Regions from separate parts of the Bacillus sp. MN7755 genome, predicted to be linked through region 2. Evidence: a T-box and tRNA genes for the amino acid it is inferred to sense, from the RefSeq annotation. Region 2 holds a T-box; the other holds one or more tRNA genes.
The links. A T-box is a leader RNA that pairs with one kind of tRNA and senses whether it is charged. The one in region 2 lies ahead of argS (arginine--tRNA ligase), so its partner is inferred to be a tRNA-Arg.
Positions count from the first base shown of each region.

Region 1 (12,289 bases), on a different contig from region 2:
TGTTACCGCACCTTTTTTCGGTTGCGGAATACCCGCTTGCCCCATTGCGCCAGCACCTTGATAAATTGGATCATGCACCGAACCGATTAAAGGATCTGCAATACCACGTTCATCAAACCGAGCTGTCGTCGCATCCAGTTCAATAAATGTTGCATTTGTGCGAAATGGAGATTTCGGATTTCGTTTCGCTTCTTCTAATACGAGACGTGCTGCCGCTGTCTTTCCGACACCTGGCGGGCCATATATAATCACATGCTGTGGATTCGGACCACAAAGAGCCGCTTTTAACGACTTAATCCCGTCCTCTTGCCCTACAATATCTAAAAAGGATGTAGGACGTACCTTTTCCGCAAGCGGCTCTGTTAAAGAAATCTCGCGCATTTTACGAAGCTGTTCTAATTCTTTTTTCGATTCTCGATCAATTGAAACTTTTTGTGTTCGCTGATTTCGAAGTAAATGCCAAAAATACAATCCGACAATTACCCCAAAAACAAGTTGAACAAGTAAAAATATATTTGTCCAGCTCATCATTTATTTCCTCCCGCAATGTTTTATCTCTTAGTATTTCCGCGGAGGAACATAGCTAAACATAAAGAAAAACAGCAATTATAAAAATTGCTGTTTCTCCTTCGCATTATGCAGATGTTTTTGTATCAAGTACAGTACCGTCTTGTAACACCAATTTTGGCGGTGCATTATCAGCTACTGTTTCTTTTGTAAGAACACACTTCTCGATATCTTTACGAGATGGAAGTTCGAACATTACATCTAGCATTAAGCCTTCAATAATAGAACGAAGTCCACGAGCACCCGTTTTACGTTCAATTGCTTTTTTCGCAATTTCAATTAGTGCGCCTTCTTCAAACTCTAACTCAACATCGTCAAGCTCCAATAGTTTTTGGAATTGCTTAACAAGTGCATTTTTCGGTTTCGTTAAAATATCAACAAGAGCATCTTCATCAAGCGGTTCTAGGTTCGCAATAACTGGAAGACGACCGATAAACTCTGGGATTAAACCAAATCTTAAAAGATCCTCTGGTAATACGTGAGATAAAACATGCTTCTCATTTACATCAGCATTTTTCTTCTCAGAACCAAATCCAATTACTTTTTCACCAAGACGACGTTTAATAATTGGCTCGATGCCATCAAACGCTCCACCACAGATGAATAAGATGTTCGTTGTATCAATTTGAATAAACTCTTGGTGCGGATGCTTACGACCACCCTGAGGTGGAACGCTTGCTACAGTACCTTCTAAAATTTTCAGAAGTGCCTGCTGCACACCTTCACCAGATACATCACGTGTAATTGATGGATTTTCGGACTTACGTGCCACTTTATCAATCTCATCAATATAAATGATTCCTTTTTCCGCTTTTTCTACATCATAATCCGCTGCTTGGATTAATTTAAGTAAGATGTTTTCTACATCTTCCCCAACGTATCCAGCTTCAGTTAAAGATGTTGCGTCCGCGATTGCAAATGGAACATTTAAAATACGCGCTAACGTTTGTGCCAGTAATGTTTTACCACTACCTGTTGGCCCGATAAGTGCGATATTACTCTTCGCTAATTCTACATCATCAATTTTGCTGTTAGAATTAATGCGTTTGTAATGGTTATATACCGCTACCGCTAGTGCTTTTTTCGCGTTATCTTGTCCGATGACATACTCATCTAAGATTTCACGAATTTCTACCGGTTTCGGTACATCTTTGAATTCTACTTCTTCGTCTTTCGCAAGCTCCTCTTGTACAATTTCAGTACAAAGTTCGATACACTCGTCACAAATGTAAACACCTGGACCTGCAACTAACTTTCGAACTTGCGTTTGTGTTTTACCACAGAAAGAACATTTTAATTGCCCTTTTTCATCATTAAATTTAAACATATTTTCACACCCCTTACAAAGTGCTAACCTCTTGCCTTCGTATGTACACGATAAATGTATCGTATGTAAATACATATTATGTCACTACGTGGCGAGAAATACAAATAATATGACTAGTTATGTACAAATAAAAAGTTTTTAAAACTTTTGAAATATGTATATTCGACTTATTAAGGAAGTTTTCCTTCTTCATCGAAAAGTTTTATAAATATATTTCTATATTTATAAAACAAGGCACGATTAAAATCGTGCCTTGTTATTTTATTATGCAGCGTTTTCTACTAAGAAGTCTACAGCTTTACGAACTTTAAGATCTTCAGCTAAAGCGTCTACGCTTCCAAGAGCTTGCTTGATAGCGTCTACTGGCATACCGTACATTTCAGCCATTTTTTCAACTTCTTCAGTAACTTCTTCTTCAGTAACTTCGATGTTTTCAGCTTCAATGATAGCTTCAAGAACAAGGTTGATTCTTACGCGTTTTTGAGCGTCTTCTTTCATTTGCTCTTTTAACTTGTCAGCATCAGTACCTGTGAATTGGTAGTAAAGCTCAAGGTTCATACCTTGTTGGCTTAAACGTTGCTCGAATTCACGAACCATACGATCTAACTCAGTGTCGATCATAGCTTCTGGAATGTCGATTTCAGCGTTAGCAGCAGCTAATTCTACTACTTCGTCACGTACTTTGTGCTCAGCTTCGTGCTTTTTGCCTTCTTCTAAGTTTGTACGAAGTTTTGCTTTTAATTCATCAAGAGTTGCAACCGCTTCGTCTGCTTCTTTAGCGAACTCGTCGTTTAACTCAGGAAGTTCTTTTGTTTTGATTTCGTGAATTGTTACTTTGAATGTTGCTGGTTTGCCAGCTAATTCAGCAGCATGGTACTCTTCTGGGAATGATACTTCAACGTCTTTAGAATCACCAGATTTAAGACCAATTACTTGCTCTTCGAAACCTGGGATGAATGTACCAGAACCGATTGCTAGAGAGTAGTTTTCGCCTTTTCCGCCTTCAAATGCTTCGCCATCAACGAAACCTTCGAAGTCGATTACAGCTGTATCACCGTTTTCAACAGTTCCTTCTTCTTTAACAACTAGTTCAGCTTGACGCTCTTGTAAAGATTTTAATTCGTTCTCTACATCTTCGTCAGTTACAGTTGTTTCAACTTTTTCTACTGCTAAACCTTTGTACTCACCTAATTTAACTTCAGGTTTCACTGTTACTTTTGCAGTGAAGATAAGGTTAGCATTTTTTTCGAACTTCTCGATGTCGATTTCAGGATGAGCAACTGGGAAGATACCAGCTTCATCGATCGCTTCACCGTATGCTTTTGGTAAGATGATGTCTAAAGCATCTTGGTATAAAGATTCGATACCAAAGCGTTGTTCGAATAACGGACGAGGCATTTTCCCTTTACGGAAACCTGGTACGTTAATTGTTTTTACTACTTTTTTGAACGCAGCGTCGATAGAGTTGTTTACTTCTTTAGCATCAACTTCGATTGTTAAAACGCCTACGTTACCTTCTAATTTTTCCCATTTTGCAGCCATTTATTCTTTCCCTCCAACTATAATAATGTATGCACATACCTCTATAGATTAAGATCTTCATTATCTCTTTTTTGAAATAACAAAAGTACAAATAATCCTCTAGCAAAAGCTTTCAGATATAATGTTCCAATCTACTAATTGCCTAAAAGACAATTACGGTATATTTTGTTCGAGAATAATATGAAACATATTAAGTAAGAGAATTACACTTCTCTTCTCTTACAAACAGGCAGATTTCTGCCTTTTGCAACCCTTACATTATAACATAGAATATGCTCGTTTCAAGAACCGAACGATTCTTTTTCATAATTATACGGGCAAATATCCTTCTCTTTCAACACGCAATAACCATTGATAGGCAATATGAAACTCTTCTAATTCAATATTATACGCTGTCATAAGCTCTTCTTCATCAATAGTCAACCCGAAACGCTTTCTACCAATTCTCTCTAAAACAGCAGCCCAAATCTCCACTTTATCCATTAATAGAGCGAATGGGAAAACGCTAATTTGCAATTCTTTCCAATATGTAACCATCGCATCAAATATATCAGGATAATTTTGCTCTAATCGGTTTGATAATGTATGTATAATGTTATCGGATTGCTCCTCATTATGACCTGTAAATGCTGGAATTACCTTAATCGTATTCCCAAACTTTTCTACCTCTATCTCTTCTTCTATTTGATTTTCTACCATTTTATACAAAATAGAAGTTTTCAAATAAGGGTGCTGTTTTTCGTCTATTAAAAATTTCTTTAAAATAGGTAATGCAAGATCTAAGTCTTTTAACGAAAGTTGCTGAATCGCTCTTAGCTTTTGCCCAAAGTTTTCTCCAAACATTTCATTAGTAAACTCATTCAACTCAAAATTCGAATCGACTAGTGACGTATCCACTTCATTTAACATACCTTCTGCAAATAAAGCGAGCTGTGCTAATTTTTCCTTTTGCTCAGGCATTATATCCTTCGTTTGCAATACTTTTTCAACGGTTTCAATAACGCCTTCATAATCATTTGTTTGGACTAAAATCGTCACATATGTTTCAAGAATATCACCAAATAATACAGCTCCTGTTTCAAGCAACTGTTCACATTTGTCTTTCGCTTCTTCCATATGTTTTAACTCTAACAAACAAATAACTGAAGCTAGTTCCGTTTGTTCCGTTTCTGCATTATACTGACGTAATATTTCAAAGCAGCGCAATGCATCTTCGAATTTCCGCTCTTTCAGTGCTAAAAAACCTTCATCAATATATCGCTCTGATAGCTGCGGAAACAATACGACCGTATTTTCTTTTTTATCCATACGTCCGCCTCTTTTTCTAGATTTTAATTATCTTTAAAGTAAATATATCAAATGAGTAATGAGAACACAACATCCCAAAACCCTTTGTTTGAAATATGAAAATATTTAATTTTTATATTTCAATATAAACAAATCCTTACCAAAAATTAAAAATGTACAAATAAAAACCCTCAGCAATGAAAGCAGAGGATTCATCATTATTGGAAAGCCTTTATAATAGTGGGGTATATAACAAGGGTAATAATTTGGAGAACAATAATTGCCATAACAATCATGCTAAAATAGAAGATTGGTTTACTCCGCTTCATTAAAAACATAATGATAAGCATCGTACAAGCAAACAAACTTAAGAAGAACAAACTCGTCGTCGAACTAAGTATACCACTTGGGACAAAGAACAATAACACTACACTACAAGTACCTATAATTCCAAATAACCATTCCATTCATTCACTCATTCCCTTTCCCTCTCATGGTAGTTTCCTCTAAGCGATTAAATGTTTTACAACATCAACTACATACGTTAATTTCTCATATGCTACAAATCCGAAAGCAACTGTTAAACCCGTTACGATTAATCCTTTCATCATTTCTTCCTCCTCGTTTTATCGTTGTTACCTTTATTATAGAGGATTAGTAATTCGTTACCATCGAACTACCTTACAGTTACCTTACAGAATTGTAAGATTTCAAAAAGAGATAGAAAAACACCTCATATCGTTTGAGGTACTTTCACGGAATTTCTCTATAATCGCATGCAAAATTAACTTTTGCTCTTGGTTATTTTCCGGAAAATCCACTCTTAAACTAATAGATTTACTAAATAATTTTAGATTAAAATAATTATTCGTTCCTTTTCTCAACTTTCCTTCGAATATTTTTAATTATAAGAAAACACTTTGTTGAAATCATGTTAATATATTTTTATACAATTAAGAATTTAATTTATAAGGGGGATTATGTATGTTTAAAAAAATGGCTGCAGATGTTTTAGGATTAAGCGATGTAGGTTCTGTCATTACACCGAAAGATTACGATAAAGTTGATGCCGATGATTACGTGATGCATGAAGATGGGGAGAAAATTTATTTTCTAATCAAATCAAAATCAGATGAATATTGTTTCACAAACAAAGGATTAATTCACCTAGATGGCACAAGTGCGACAAGTAAAAAACGTACATTACGCCGCTTTAGTTATAGCAAATATCAAATTAAAAACGTAGCACTTGAAACTGCCGGAACGATTGATTTAGATGTAGAAATTAAGTTTCAAATGGGCGATGAGCATTACTCAATTGATGTTCATAAAAAACATATTGAAGAATTAAAAGATTTATATAAAGCTTTACTTAAAATCGAAGAAATTTCATACGACAACGACATCACATTGCAGTATGCACATAAAAGTCTAGATATGGCATCTAACGCTTTCAGCCGTATTTCAAACGCACAAGTAAATTTGGCAGAACAATTTAAAGAAATAAACGAAATCGCCTTTAACTGGCTCGTTGATACGAAGAAACAATATAATGTGAAAGATTATGGTTTTGTGTTTGAAAAGTTTATTAATAATTAATTTACAACAAACAAAAAACCTTGTTATCAAAAGATAACAAGGTTTTCTTAGCGCCCCAGGAGAGATTCGAACTCCCGACCCGCCCATTTCCGTACTATTTTATATATTTTGATCGCAGTCTTAATATATCTTCCTCTTCGCGAATGCCTGCCGATCCCTTCCTCACATTTTTTACGACAGTCCAATTCGGGTTAGTTTCATCACCGATGTTCTGTATTGTAAAGTTGCCGTCACCATATTTCCGTTTACCTTCTGCCAATTTCTCCGTTAAGTCATTCTCTTTTGCTCTCGCCATCTTTGCGCCATCTCCCTTTTTTATACAACCTTCTTAAACTGTCCAACCAATCACACGTCCAGTCAATTGGAGATTCTCGTTTTCCGCTTCTATTAATTGTAACACACTGCCGGGGATAAGTTCCGACAACGGATGCTCAATCGTACTAGAATGGTAAAAAGTTTTATAACATTGTAAGTGATTAATTAGGGGCATCTGGATATGAATTCGATTTCCATCATAAACCTATTGATTCTTTAAATTAAATACTATGAGGAACAGGGCGCATAAACGGCGCTCCTTTTATTTAAGAAAAAGAATTACATATACAACTGCTTAATATCGAAGGAAAGGTTACAGATATTAAGAATGAGCTACAATTATAACCCAAACTAGACGCGAAACTTATAAGTAATCACTTCTTGTGATAATCTTTCACTCGTATTAATTATGCTATTTCATTCCTACCCCCATCTCTTACACCAAAACATCAATTTTTAGCGTCCCAGGAGAGATCCGAACTTCCGGCCCACCTATTATCTACAATATATAAACGATTCTTTCATCGCTTGTTTAACATACACTGGCTAATGTATAGATACGGTATAATTTTCTTGTGAAAATATTATAGGAGAAGCAGTAAAAGCCCAAAGCCAGGTACAAATAGGAATAAATCAAGAAGCTGGGAAAGCCTTTGAAAAAGAAGTACATAAGGACTTCTCAAAAGAGGTAGATACAGTAGTAGAACAAATAACTTTAAAGACTAATAAAACAGGAACAAAGACAAGACTTGATTTTCTAGGAGCCAATAAAGATCTAGAAGATATAAGAATAGTTGAGGCAAAAGGTTCACCAACTGCTCCCCTTACTAAAAAACAAAAAATTGCGATTCCTGAAATTGAAAAATATGGCGCAACAGTTGTAGGCAAAGGGAAACCACCTTTTGTAGGCGGTACGGAAATACCTCCAACTAAAGTTGAAATTAGAAGAAAACAATAGATAAGAGGTGTACTTATGTCTTTATACGAATTAGAAAAAGTTGATTTTATGGGCTACAATAAAGAAGAAAAAATAGCCTATTTAGTCATCGCTGATGAATTAGACTGGTCTGATGAGGAAAAACATATTGAATTACTGCAAGAAAAAATCAATTTGTATTTGGACTTTATAGAAAGTGACGAGGTTTACGAAAGGTATCCTGAAGTAAAAGGGTATGGTTTTGTTATTAAGATATTCGGGAAATATCTTTTTACTGAATGGGGCAAAGAATTTTTAGAAAAGGTTGATGAGGTTCTCGTTGAAGCTGGATACGGTTTTCAATACGTGCATAAACCATTTGATGAGCCTGAACAAACAAATAATATAACTGACTAGCAAAGAGCGTTTTTAAGCGCTCTTTTTAATGCACTTTAATCTGTTGCATATACTCATTATCATATATCCCGTTATAATATTTTTAAACCTCTTGCACATACATCAATTTGTAGACAAACAAAAAACCTTGTTATCAAAAGATAACAAGGTTTTCTTAGCGTCCCAGGAGAGATTCGAACTCCCGACCGTACGCTTAGAAGGCGTATGCTCTATCCGGCTGAGCTACTGGGACATGGAGCGGGTGAAGAGAATCGAACTCTCGACCAGAGCTTGGAAGGCTCTTGTTTTACCACTAAACTACACCCGCATATGTTATTTTATTTTTATTCGTTAGCGCTGTTGCCCTATCGACAATATTTATTATATGTATAACCATACATAAAGTCAACACCTTTTTTAAAAGAGGATAATTTTTATTATCCTCTTTTAAAAACTGCTTGTTCAACTAGCTGTCCGTCTAGTGTTTCAAAACGAACTTCCATTTGATTTTCATCCATTTCTAATAAGGCAAATGTCTTTTCTACACGCTGACGCGGTAATAAAATACTGCCTGGATTAATAAATAAAACGCCGTCGATTAATTCCGCACCTAATACGTGAGAGTGTCCGAAGCATGCAACTTGCGCCCCTACTTCTTCTGCACGGTACGCTAATGTTTGTAACGTCATTTTCACGTTATGACGATGTCCGTGCACAACAACGAAACGAATGCCGTCTACATCAGTTACAATTTCGTCTTGAAAGTTAGCATAATCACAATTCCCTTTTACAACATGGAAACCTTGCAGCTCTTCATGAGCAGGCGTTAGCTCTGAATCACCGCAATGAATCATGATATCTACTTTCCCTTCATACTTCTCTTTTAACTGCTGTAATTCCTTCACAGAGCTATGACTATCGCTTACGATTAAAGCTTTCATCAATCTCTCTCCCTTATTCTCCTAAAAACCATTCAGGGATTTTTTCTTCTAGCTTACGTAGAGCACGTCCACGGTGACTAATAGCATTTTTCTCATCTGAACTTAGTTCCGCCATCGCTTTTTTATATTCTTCCACATAAAAAATCGGATCATATCCAAAGCCGTTTTCTCCGCGGCGTTGTTCTAAAATAAACCCTTCACATGTCCCGTTTACAATGACAGGCTTTTTATCCCCTTCAGGGAAAGCAACTGCTAATGCACAGTAGAAACGAGCTTTACGCTTTTCAAACGCTACGTCATTTAATTCCTGTAAAACTTTATCCATATTCGCTTGATCATCTTTCGGTTCTCCAGCAAAACGAGCTGAATATACGCCTGGTTTCCCGTTTAAAGCATCTACAATAAGACCTGAATCATCCGCAATTACGATTGCATTCAACTGTCTACTCAAACTATCCGCTTTTAAGATCGCATTTTCTTCAAATGTTTCACCAGTTTCTTCGACTTCTTCAATATGAGGAAAATCGTGTAATGATTTCACTTCTAAATCAAATCGCTCAAATAACTCAGCAAATTCACGCACTTTCCCCATATTTTTTGTCGCTACAACAACTTGTTTCATATTTTCCACCTCTACTCTATATGAGATACGATGTCACCTAACGCTTCTTTTTGCATGTCAATCAGTTGGAAAATGCCTTGTTCTGCAGCATCAAGTAATTCATTTAACTGCGCTCTACTAAACGTCGCTTCTTCTCCAGTTCCTTGTACTTCAACAAACTGGCCTTTTCCAGTCATAATTACATTCATATCAACGTCTGCTTTAGAATCTTCTGCATAGTTTAAATCTAAAACAACACCTTGCTGTTCCACAATCCCTACTGAAGTTGCTGCTAAATAATCTTTCACTGGAATTTTAGATACTTTTTCTGCTTGTAATAACTTCTCGAAAGCTAATACCATTGCTACATATGCACCTGTAATAGAAGCAGTTCTCGTTCCACCATCAGCTTGAATAACATCACAATCAATCCAAACCGTTCTCTCACCAAGTGCTTCTAAGTCAACTACCGCACGTAATGCTCGTCCAATTAAGCGCTGGATTTCCATTGTACGCCCTGTTACTTTCCCTTTGCTTGATTCCCTTATTGTACGTTGCTCTGTTGCACGTGGAATCATCGCGTATTCAGCTGTTACCCAGCCCTTTCCTTCTCCACGCATAAACGGCGGGACACGCTCTTCAATTGTCGCTGAGCAAATTACCTTTGTATCCCCAACCTCAATTAACACTGATCCTTCTGGATGTTTTAAATAATTCGTATGAATATGTATATGGCGTAATTCTGTTTTCTCTCTACCATCTACTCGCATAAAAATAACCTCCTCATAACTATTTGTTAGTATAGCCAAATTTAAATGTATGATATGTATACAATAAAAGAAGAGGAACCCAAAAAGCAATTCCTCTTTCTTACTTAAGTATATCAAATTATCGACGATTAAAAACTACCTGTATTCACGTTTTCTGGACGATCTACAGGTTTTATTAATTTTCCGCCCTTTTCATCTATAAGATTCGCTTTACCATTCACTTCAATAGAAACACTTTTCACGCCTTTCTTTTCTGTTAAAGATAAAACTAATGACTTCAATACGTAATTTGAAACCATATTTTTATCTGGGTTTATAAATATATTTTCATTAAAGTTTAATGTAAGATTTCCGTCTTGTAATTTCGGATTCGTAATCAGCTTAACTCCTGGATTGAAATCATTCAGGAGCGATTGATGAATCGGTCCTTTTACAAGTTCATCTATAATGGTTGCATAATCATTTTCTTTTCCTTCTACAACGCGGCGTGTTACTGGTACGTAGTATTGCTGTTTATTATTATTTTGCGCCATAAAATAAAGGGTAACTGGTTTTGTATTTGTTACATCCGCTACTTGTTCATCATCGAAGTTGATACCGTTCGCACGGCTCACGCCTTCACCAAGCGGTGTACCACCAACAGGCATCTTCGCCAATTTCTCACCATTTATTTGGAACTGCACTTGTTTTATTTCTTTAAATTGCGTCAACGTCCATGCAATAGATTCAATGATTTGACGTTCTTCCTCTTTCGCATAGTTTTTCATTTCTTTAGAGAAATCAATGACTGCCGTCCCATCTTTTTTCAAATTTAGGGTCATCGATGTATTCGCTGGAATGACTGCACGGAACCCATTCGGTAATAAATTCGTTACCGGTCCATCTTTCACAAGGTACTCTAACGTTTGCTGAATGACCTCATTTGCTTTCGGAGTAGGTATAGCTAACGTTTGCGGCACAACATAGCCATTTTTATCAACAAGGTATAGTTCTCTATTCACCGTTTGTCCTTGCTTATCTTTCTTAGCTACTTCTTTCTTTCCACCCTCTGTATACGTAACTTGTTTTGGCGGATCAATTTGTTCCGTTGCTTTCTCCTGATTTATAAAGCCACACCCTGTTAGTAAAACAGCGCTCACAGTAGCACCAACAACCCATTTAAAAGTGGATTTAGGCATGCCATTCCCCCCTAAAATCTAAGTTTGTACTATTATGTATACGAGCTGTTTCACTTTTTAGAACAAGCTGTGCTTCCTATAAACAAAAAAACTCCTGATTTCTCAGGAGTTTACTTATATGGATTCTACTATTATTCTTTTTCTAAATGAATATGTTTCACATTTTCAATCGGTTGACCGAACCATTTTGATGCAATTTCTTTAAATAGACCTATTTTTCCTGTTGTTAAGAAGAGATGATCACTTTGTTCCTCTCCCTCATTCAACATTTTACTATGGTATAAAATTGTACTTACTTCACGCGCCGTTTCATCACCAGAACTAATTAGTTGCACTTTATCTCCCATTACTTGTTTAATAACAGGGCCTAAAATTGGATAATGTGTACAACCTAAAATAAGTGTATCAATATCAGTATTCTTCAGCGGTTGCAACGTTTCTCTTACAACTTCATATGCCATTTCACTTTCGAAATTACCACTCTCTACAAGCTCAACGAAAGGCGGACACGCTAAACTTTCTACCATAACACGGTTATTAATAGACTTTAGCGCTTCTTCGTATGCACCACTTTTCACCGTTCCGATTGTTCCAATAATCCCAACATGATACGTGTTTGTCATTTTTAAAGCTGTACGTGATCCCGGGTGAATAACTCCTACCACCGGAATTGGTAATTGTTTCTGCATCTCTTCTAATACAACTGCAGTTGCTGTATTACACGCAATAACTAACATTTTGATATTTAAATCTAGTAAATGCTCCGTCATTTCCCACGTAAATTGACGCACTTCTTCTCGAGAACGCGGACCATAAGGGCAACGTGCTGTATCCCCTAAATATATAATGC
Region 1 is NZ_BTRL01000017.1:46,535-58,823, forward strand. Features, by position in the region: gene lonB (ATP-dependent protease LonB) at 1-528, opposite strand, end outside; gene clpX (ATP-dependent protease ATP-binding subunit ClpX) at 635-1,894, opposite strand; gene tig (trigger factor) at 2,159-3,436, opposite strand; gene ACYVEC_RS19440 (hypothetical protein) at 3,746-4,744, opposite strand; gene ACYVEC_RS19445 (hypothetical protein) at 4,942-5,190, opposite strand; gene ACYVEC_RS19450 (PH domain-containing protein) at 5,708-6,322, shown strand; gene ACYVEC_RS19455 (hypothetical protein) at 6,417-6,617, opposite strand; gene ACYVEC_RS19460 (hypothetical protein) at 7,271-7,525, opposite strand; gene ACYVEC_RS19465 (DUF6572 domain-containing protein) at 7,611-7,970, shown strand; tRNA gene ACYVEC_RS19470 (tRNA-Arg) at 8,129-8,202, opposite strand; tRNA gene ACYVEC_RS19475 (tRNA-Gly) at 8,204-8,277, opposite strand; gene ACYVEC_RS19480 (metallophosphoesterase) at 8,387-8,890, opposite strand; gene ACYVEC_RS19485 (XTP/dITP diphosphatase) at 8,904-9,512, opposite strand; gene rph (ribonuclease PH) at 9,524-10,261, opposite strand; gene gerM (spore germination protein GerM) at 10,390-11,439, opposite strand; gene racE (glutamate racemase) at 11,571-12,289, opposite strand, start outside.
Region 1: it encodes a tRNA-Arg, which carries the amino acid that the T-box ahead of argS (arginine--tRNA ligase) is inferred to sense. The anticodon was not compared.

Region 2 (8,151 bases):
AAAATGAAATCATCGTTATGTTTCTTTTGCACCTATTAATAGAGCGTGATATGATGAACTTGGAATGAAAGTTGAAGGAGAGATTACAAGATGTCAAATGCTTATGAAGAATACATGCGCCAAATGGTAATTCCAATGCGCCAAGAATTAGTACGTTCTGGATTTGAAGAGTTAACTACAGAAGAAGCTGTAACAGAATTTATGGAAAACACGGCAGGCACAACTTTAGTAGTTGTAAACTCTGTTTGTGGTTGTGCAGCTGGTTTAGCACGTCCATCAGCAGGTCAAGCAGTTGTTCGTGCTGAAAAACAACCTGATCATCTTGTAACTGTATTCGCAGGTCAAGATAAAGATGCTACTGCAAAAATGCGTGAATACTTCGGAGAAATTCCTCCATCTTCACCATCAATGGCATTATTAAAAGGAAAAGAAGTTGTTCACTTCATTCACCGTCATGAAATTGAAGGTGCAACTATGGACGAAATTATTACGAACTTAGAACAAGCTTTCGAAAAGAATTGCTAAAGAAGGGGGAGAGTAAATCTCCCTCTTTTCTTTATATAGAGGTGAAACAATGATAGTAACAACAGCAGGGAGAACAAACAAAGAAATGACAGATTATGCAAATAAGGTAGCAGCAGAATTAAATAGTTCTTTCGTTAAACGTAATGACATACCAGTACATACACTGCATGAGCAGTATGAACAAGATATACTTGTTGTGGGCAAAAACCGATTAGCTATTTATCCAAAAGGTACGGAAGAGTCGTTTTTCTTTCATCCAAACTCAGCGATGTTTCGTGTGAAAAGGTTAATGCGCGGAGAACACGATCCATTTGTACAAGCTGCTAAATTAGAGAGCGGAATGACAGTGTTAGATTGTACGCTCGGTATGGCATCAGATAGTATTGTAGCTAGTTATATTGTTGGTGAAAGCGGAAAAGTAACAGGACTTGAAGGCAATGAATATATGGCTTACATCATGGGAAATGGTTTGCAAACATGGTCTTCATCCGTTTCTGAAATTGATGAAGCAATGCAACGAATTAATGTAAAGCAAACGGAGCATTTTCAGTTTTTAAAACAATGTGAGGATAATAGTTATGATGTTGTTTATCTGGATCCAATGTTTGAAGAAACTGTCATAGAATCAGATGGAATAAAAGGGTTAAAACACTTCGCTTTGTATCATGATATTACTGACGAAACAATTGCGGAAGCGAAGCGTGTGGCGAGAAAGCGTGTCGTTCTGAAAGATCATTTCCGTAGTTCTAGATTTGAAAAACATAATTTTCACGTATACAAAAGAAAAAGTGCTAAGTTTCACTTTGGTGTAATTGACCTTTGCTAATTGTTTGAAAAGATGTATAATAAGCAATAATTAATTAAATATACTGTCTGTGATGAAGAGAGTAGTCTTTTTTAGACGGAAAGCGAGCTAGGGATGGTGTGAGCCTAGTGCGGAAGAAAAAGATGAAGCGCACTTCGGAGATGCTTCTTGAACGAATAGTAGAGTAAGCCGAGGCCCCCTGTCCTCGTTATAAACGGGAAAGTGGTTCGTAATGAACAACAAGGGTGGTACCACGGGTTAAAACTCGTCTCTTTTTTAGAGACGAGTTTTTTGTGTTTTAAAAAATAAGGAGGTTATTTCATGGATTATAACACGCATTTTGCGAAAAGTTTATCCAGTATTTTAAAGGATGAATTAACGCAAAACCAAATTTTAGACTTAATTGAAACACCAAAACAAGATGATTTTGGAGATGCAGCGTTCCCATGTTTTTCACTTGCGAAGCAATATAAAAAATCACCAGCTTTAATCGCAAAGGAAGTTACGGAGAAATTAAGTGACCCGTTCTTTACGAAAACAGAGGCTGTTGGTCCTTACGTAAATGTATTTTTTAATCGTGAAACTGTAAGTGATGCAGTATTAAAAACGGTTTTAGCGGAGAAAGAAGAGTACGGCCAAAATCACATTGGCTGTGAAAAAACGGTCGTTATCGATTATTCCTCTCCAAATATCGCGAAACCTTTTTCGATGGGGCATTTACGTTCTACAATGATTGGAAATTCCCTGAAACATATCGCTGAAAAATGTGGCTATGAAGTTGTAGGAATTAATTATATTGGGGATTGGGGAACACAGTTTGGAAAGTTAATTACCGCCTATAAAAAATGGGGAAATGAAGCAGTAGTTAAAGAGGATCCAATACGTGAACTATTTAAGTTATATGTTCAATTCCATGAAGAGGTAAAAGACGACGAAGAACTAGAAGAAGATGGACGCGCTTGGTTTAAGAAATTAGAAGAAGGTGATGAAGAAGCAGTTGAGCTTTGGAATTGGTTCCGCCACGAATCCTTAAAAGAATTTTCTCGTATTTATGAACTTCTCGGTGTTGAATTTACTAATTATCAAGGAGAAGCTTTTTATAATAATTTAATGGAAGACTTTATTGGGATTTTAGAGGAACATGATTTGCTTGAAGAGTCAGAAGGTGCATTAGTTGTTAATTTAGAAGAAGAGGGAATGCCGCCTTGCTTAATTAGAAAATCAGATGGTGCGACTATTTACGCAACGCGTGACTTAACAGCAGCGTTATATCGTCAAAACACATACGCATTTGATAAAGCATTATATGTAGTTGGCCCGGAACAAAGTTTACACTTCAATCAATTTTTCACTGTATTAAAAAAGCTTGGATATACTTGGGTTGATGGAATGGAACATGTACCGTTTGGGTTCATTTTAAAAGATGGTAAGAAAATGTCGACACGTAAAGGGAGAGTTATTTTACTTGAAGAGGTACTTGAGGAAGCAATCGAACTTGCAAAACAAAATATTGAAGAGAAAAATCCAAACTTAAAGCAAAAAGAAGAAGTAGCAAAGCAAGTCGGTGTTGGTGCAGTCATCTTCCACGATTTAAAAAACGAACGTATGCACAATATCGAATTTTCATTAGAAAACATGCTGAAATTTGAAGGTGAAACAGGCCCATATGTCCAGTACACACATGCACGTGCTTGCTCTATTTTAAGAAAAGAAAGTGTAGAATTTGAAACGTGTACGTTTGTATTAAAAGATGATCATAGTTGGAGTGTCGTAAAATTACTAAACAAATTCCCGCAAATAATTGAAGCAGCCTTCACCAAAAATGAGCCATCAATCATTTCGAAATACGTATTAGATGTAGCACAATCGTTTAATAAATATTATGGAAATGTGCGTATATTGGAAGAGAGCGAAGAGAAAGATAGCAGACTGGCATTAGTGTATGCTGTGACGGTTGTATTAAAAGAAGGATTACGTTTACTTGGGGTGGATGCTCCTGAGGAGATGTAGCATAGTAGTAAACTGACAAACCGGTTTTAGTATGAACCTGGTTTGTTTTTTTATTAGATATATAATTCTTTTGCAAAATCAATTAAAATCTTTTTAGAGAGGGTGATTCATATTGATCCGAACTTTAATTTTGCAAATTCCTTGTCATAGAAGAGCGGAGAGAAGTTTCCTTAAACTACAAAAGTACATACCTTTATGTGCGCGTTGTACAGGCATGCTTATCGGTATTTTAATGTTTCCAATTTATTTTTATATAACCCCTTCATTTCTTTTGGCAATCATACTATCATTTTCTGCTCAAATTCCGTTACTCATTGATGGATTCATCCAAAAGTAGAAATGGAGAAGCAGCACAAATTTGCTAAAAGTAACTACCGGTGTATTAAGCGGTAATGGTATGGGGTTATCCATTTCGTCTAGTGTTATATGGATATTATCTTAAGGTATATAGTAACGGAGGTATTTACATAAATGTTCTGGGTTTACTTAATTCTAATTTTTATTTCAGGCGGAAGTGGAATCGGTTTTATAATTCAAAACAAGTATACAGAAGCAATAATAGCTTTTGTTATTTGCGCACTACTGATTTGGCTGCTGTATTATTATCTTAAAAGAAACAAAAGAAAGAGAAAATCAGATTGTGGCGATGTAGACTGTACGGATTGTTTAGATTGTGATTGTACTTGTTAATGAATTTTCTTCAATTGAAAAAGTATCTATATTTGGGAATTCGGCATTAACTTCAACTGGTGTGTTTCCTAGTGATGATTACGGTGTTTTTGTATATTTGCAATTTGATAAATGAAAAAATGTCATTTATTGTCGATAAGTCGATATTCGACATATAATCGCTGATATATGTTAAGAATCGGTCGATATATTTTGAAAATCGCCGATAAAACGAAAGAATCGCTGATATATTTGAATTATCGACGATATAATTTTATGTACAGAGTTCACCTTTCGAAAGATAAGATTCACATGTTACGTTATTACATATAATCAAACAAAATACAGAGAAAAACAATCATTTTTACTATATTTTGTTATAAATTTGAATAATATTAATTAATACCACTCATTATAAGTGATTTTAGTTGAATACCTACTATATGATGTGTAAAATCTAAGCAAGTAGCAGTTTAAATAAATATTCGAGGTGAATACATGCTAGATTTTAAGCAGTTAGATGCTTGTTTGAAAGACAAGAGATTTATAGATGGATTACAGGAAATAAATAATGAAATTTCATATATAAAAGAAAAGAATACTTTATCTTATTTGAAGAATTGGCTTGCTAATATTCCTTCACATAAAGAGTTTGATATATTAATACGTCTTACTGATGAAGGGCTTATGCACCAATACAGTTCATTCCTCATTCGCTATGCATATAAAAAATTCCCAAATATGAGAACGCTCTCTTTATATTGTGATGAGTTAATTGATGAGCGGAAAATACTTGAAGTAGAACAGTTGTTAAAAGATTCGTTAGAAGAGGTAAATAAAGAAGAAATAGAAGTTGATCTTTTAGCGAAAACATATTTTACGTTAGTACGATGTTTGCTAGAAATGAAACGAAATGAAGAAGCCCTTTTTTATATGAAAAAGGCAGAAGAGTACAGTGCACGTGCTGTATTTGATAAATGGGGCTACGTCTATATGCATACAGGTGAATGGGAGAAAGCAGAAGAACAATTTATAGCTGGCATGCAGCATAAAGATTGTGAAGAGTTATCTACCTATTTATTATCACAGTTATATGCGAATAAAGGAGAACAAAAACGTGCATTACAGCTAATTGATGATGCGATTGTAAAGTTCCCGCAAGTACCATATTTTCATTTTGAAAAGGTAAAATATTTATTAGATTTAGAGAAGTATGAAGAGATGTTAGCGGTAATAGATAATATAAATAATCAGCTTCCTTATCATGCTTATAAAGCTTATTTTGTACATTTACGTGCAGAAGCGTTTTACAAAATGAATAAACTTGTAGATTTACAACAGTTATTAAAAGAAGAAAAAAGTTTAAAAGAGTCTTTATATCATAATTTAGAAAAAAATCCAGATGGAAAAAAGGTTCACTTACCTATAGTTCCAATTGTACAAAAGGATAATTATTGTGTGCCGACAAGTTTAGAAATGATGTTGCAGTTATGGGGAGAAAAACGTACACAAGATGAAATAGCAGAGTTTATTTTTGATATGACTGGCTCGAAGTTTTCAGATACTGTTTCTTATTTAGAAGAATTAGGTTATGAATATCGTTATTTTAAAGGGAATGTGGAAAATTATAAGAGACTGCTAGATCAGGGGATTCCCGTTTTATTAAGTATAGATATTGAGCATGCTTCACATGTGCAAGTGCTAGCTGGATATGATGATACGTTACAAGCTTTTTATGTTCAAGATCCGAACTTTATAGAACCAGTTATTGTGGAATATAGTAAGTTACAAGAAAAATATCGTTATACAGGTTGTTTAGCGATTACGTTTGTTCCGAAAGAAAAGAAGGAACAATTATCATTTTTAAATGAAGAAGAAAATCATTATTTTAAATCCATTTTTTCTTTAACGGATCATTTAGATGAACAAGATAAAGATGGGATTCATAGCTTAGTACAGTTTTTAAAAGAGACGAGTGATAATCCGAATACGTGGTTATATACGATTAAACATTTAGATGTTGAAGTAGATAATAAGTTTATTTTATCTTGTATTGAAAAGTTAATGGAGAGGTTTCCGAACTCAGATTTTGTTAAATTACATGGTGCGCAGTGCTTTATTCGCCTTCAAGAATTAGAAAAAGCAGGGCAAATGCTCGCGAGTGTTGAGAAGAAAAATAATCGTGCTTTATATCATTTAATAAACGGAAGATATGCTTTTGAACAGGAAAGTTATATAGAAGCAATTTCAAGTTTTCGTTCCTCATTACAATTAGATGCAGATCAGCCGATTGCTTGGAGTTTTCTCGCATTATCATATATGTATATCGATCAATCTGAAAAGGCATTGCAGTTTTCTCAAGTTGCTTTAGAACGTAGTCCAGAAAGATTCACTTTAACGAATCACGGGTTAATATTAATAGATTTAGAAAGATATGAAGAAGCGTATGAAATCTTTAACGATCTGTTAAAAGAGTATAAAAATGAAGCACATGTATGGTATGAGCGAGCGAGATGTGCGCATCATTTAGGGAAATTACATTTAGCGATAAAAGGGCTTAAAATAGCGATTCATTTGGATAGCAATGCACCTTACATTTATACGAAACTTTCGGAAATATACGAATCTGATTTGAAGGATGAGGAAAGTACGAAAGAAATTTTATCAAAAGGTATTGAGAATTGTGATGATAAAGCACCTCTATACGTAAAATTAGGTGATTATCACTTTCAAAATGATAGTCTTGAAGAAGCAGAAGTATTGTATAAGCGTGCTTTAGAAGAAAATGATGAGGATGTTTATTCTCATTTCGGACTTACACAAGTTTATATGGCAAGAGAGCAATACAAGGAAGCAAAAGAATATATTCTCGGTATTGAAAAACAAATTGAAAAGAGCCAAGATTTTCATATGAATGCGGGAATGGTTTTATGGGATGCTGAGGTTGAACTTGGTGGAAATGAAGAAGGGTTTAAAGTAGCGTTGTCTAGGTTAGAGAGTGGTATAAAGCAGAGCGAATATAATGTAGCAAGTGCGTTAGATGAATATGTGAATCGAATTAAAGGAACTGTATTTGTACAACGAGGGATAGCATTTTTAAGAACGCTACACAAAGAAAGAAATGAAGTAAGTGAATTCGGTTGTTATACAGGTATTTTATATGAATCTATTGGGCAGTACGGCCAAGCGATGAAAAGATATAATAAGGCGATAGAACAAAAGGCAACAGCATTACCTTATTACCGAATTGGTGAAACACTTATGGCATTAGGGCAATTGGTGGAAGCAAAACAAGCGTATGAAACATGTTTAGAGCTTGATGGGAATTTCGTAGGTGTACATTTACAGCTTGCAGAAATATACGAAAAAGAAGAAAACCGCTCTAAAGAACAAAGTCATATGGTTCAGGCAATGAAAGAAGAGCCGCTGCATATTAATATGGAATATTTGGCACAGCTTTCAGTAGAGATGAATCTTCAGGAAGAGTTGCTGACTGAACTGGAACAATTAGCAGACGAAGTACCTGAAATATGGCGATTAGATGCGATTGCCTACGTATATGGAGCGATGGATGAAATAGATAAAGAACAAGCGCAGATTGAAGAAGCACTACAAGTAGATGGTGAGCATACAGAAGTTCTATATCATTATGCAAAAGTATTAGTGAAAAATAGAAATGCAAAAGCGATTGAAATTGCAATGAAAGTGATACAAAAAGATGTAAAGAATGAACGTATATTTGATGTATATGTAAAAGCGATAGAACAACATAAGAAATTGTCTAACATACGAGATTTTCTTCATACATTAAAAGTGAAAAAAGTAGAAAGAAGTATGGCATTTATGTATGCTGCATCTGCGGTTACAGAAAGATGGATTGAACGTCAACAAAATGAACAGCCGAAAAAATCCATATTTACGAGAGCTTTTTATCGTATGAAAAACCGTGCGAAAGAAATTTCGATTATTACTACAATCATTGATTTATATGAAATTTCCTTAAAGCTAAATTCGAAAAATAGTATGGCAGCGCAGCGATTTGCACTATTTTACGAGAATGTGGCGATGTATAAAGAAGCAGTAGATGTATTGCAAACATCGTTAGAACATAAATGGGATTACGATGTAGCGAAGCAACTTGT
Region 2 is NZ_BTRL01000015.1:203,599-211,749, reverse strand. Features, by position in the region: gene ACYVEC_RS17680 (thiol-disulfide oxidoreductase DCC family protein) at 1-7, shown strand, start outside; gene ACYVEC_RS17675 (BrxA/BrxB family bacilliredoxin) at 91-525, shown strand; gene ACYVEC_RS17670 (class I SAM-dependent methyltransferase) at 575-1,351, shown strand; T-box leader at 1,392-1,606, shown strand; gene argS (arginine--tRNA ligase) at 1,652-3,340, shown strand; partial or broken gene ACYVEC_RS17660 (DUF2085 domain-containing protein) at 3,453-3,782, shown strand; gene ACYVEC_RS17655 (hypothetical protein) at 3,812-4,030, shown strand; gene ACYVEC_RS17650 (bacteriocin-processing peptidase family protein) at 4,508-8,151, shown strand, end outside.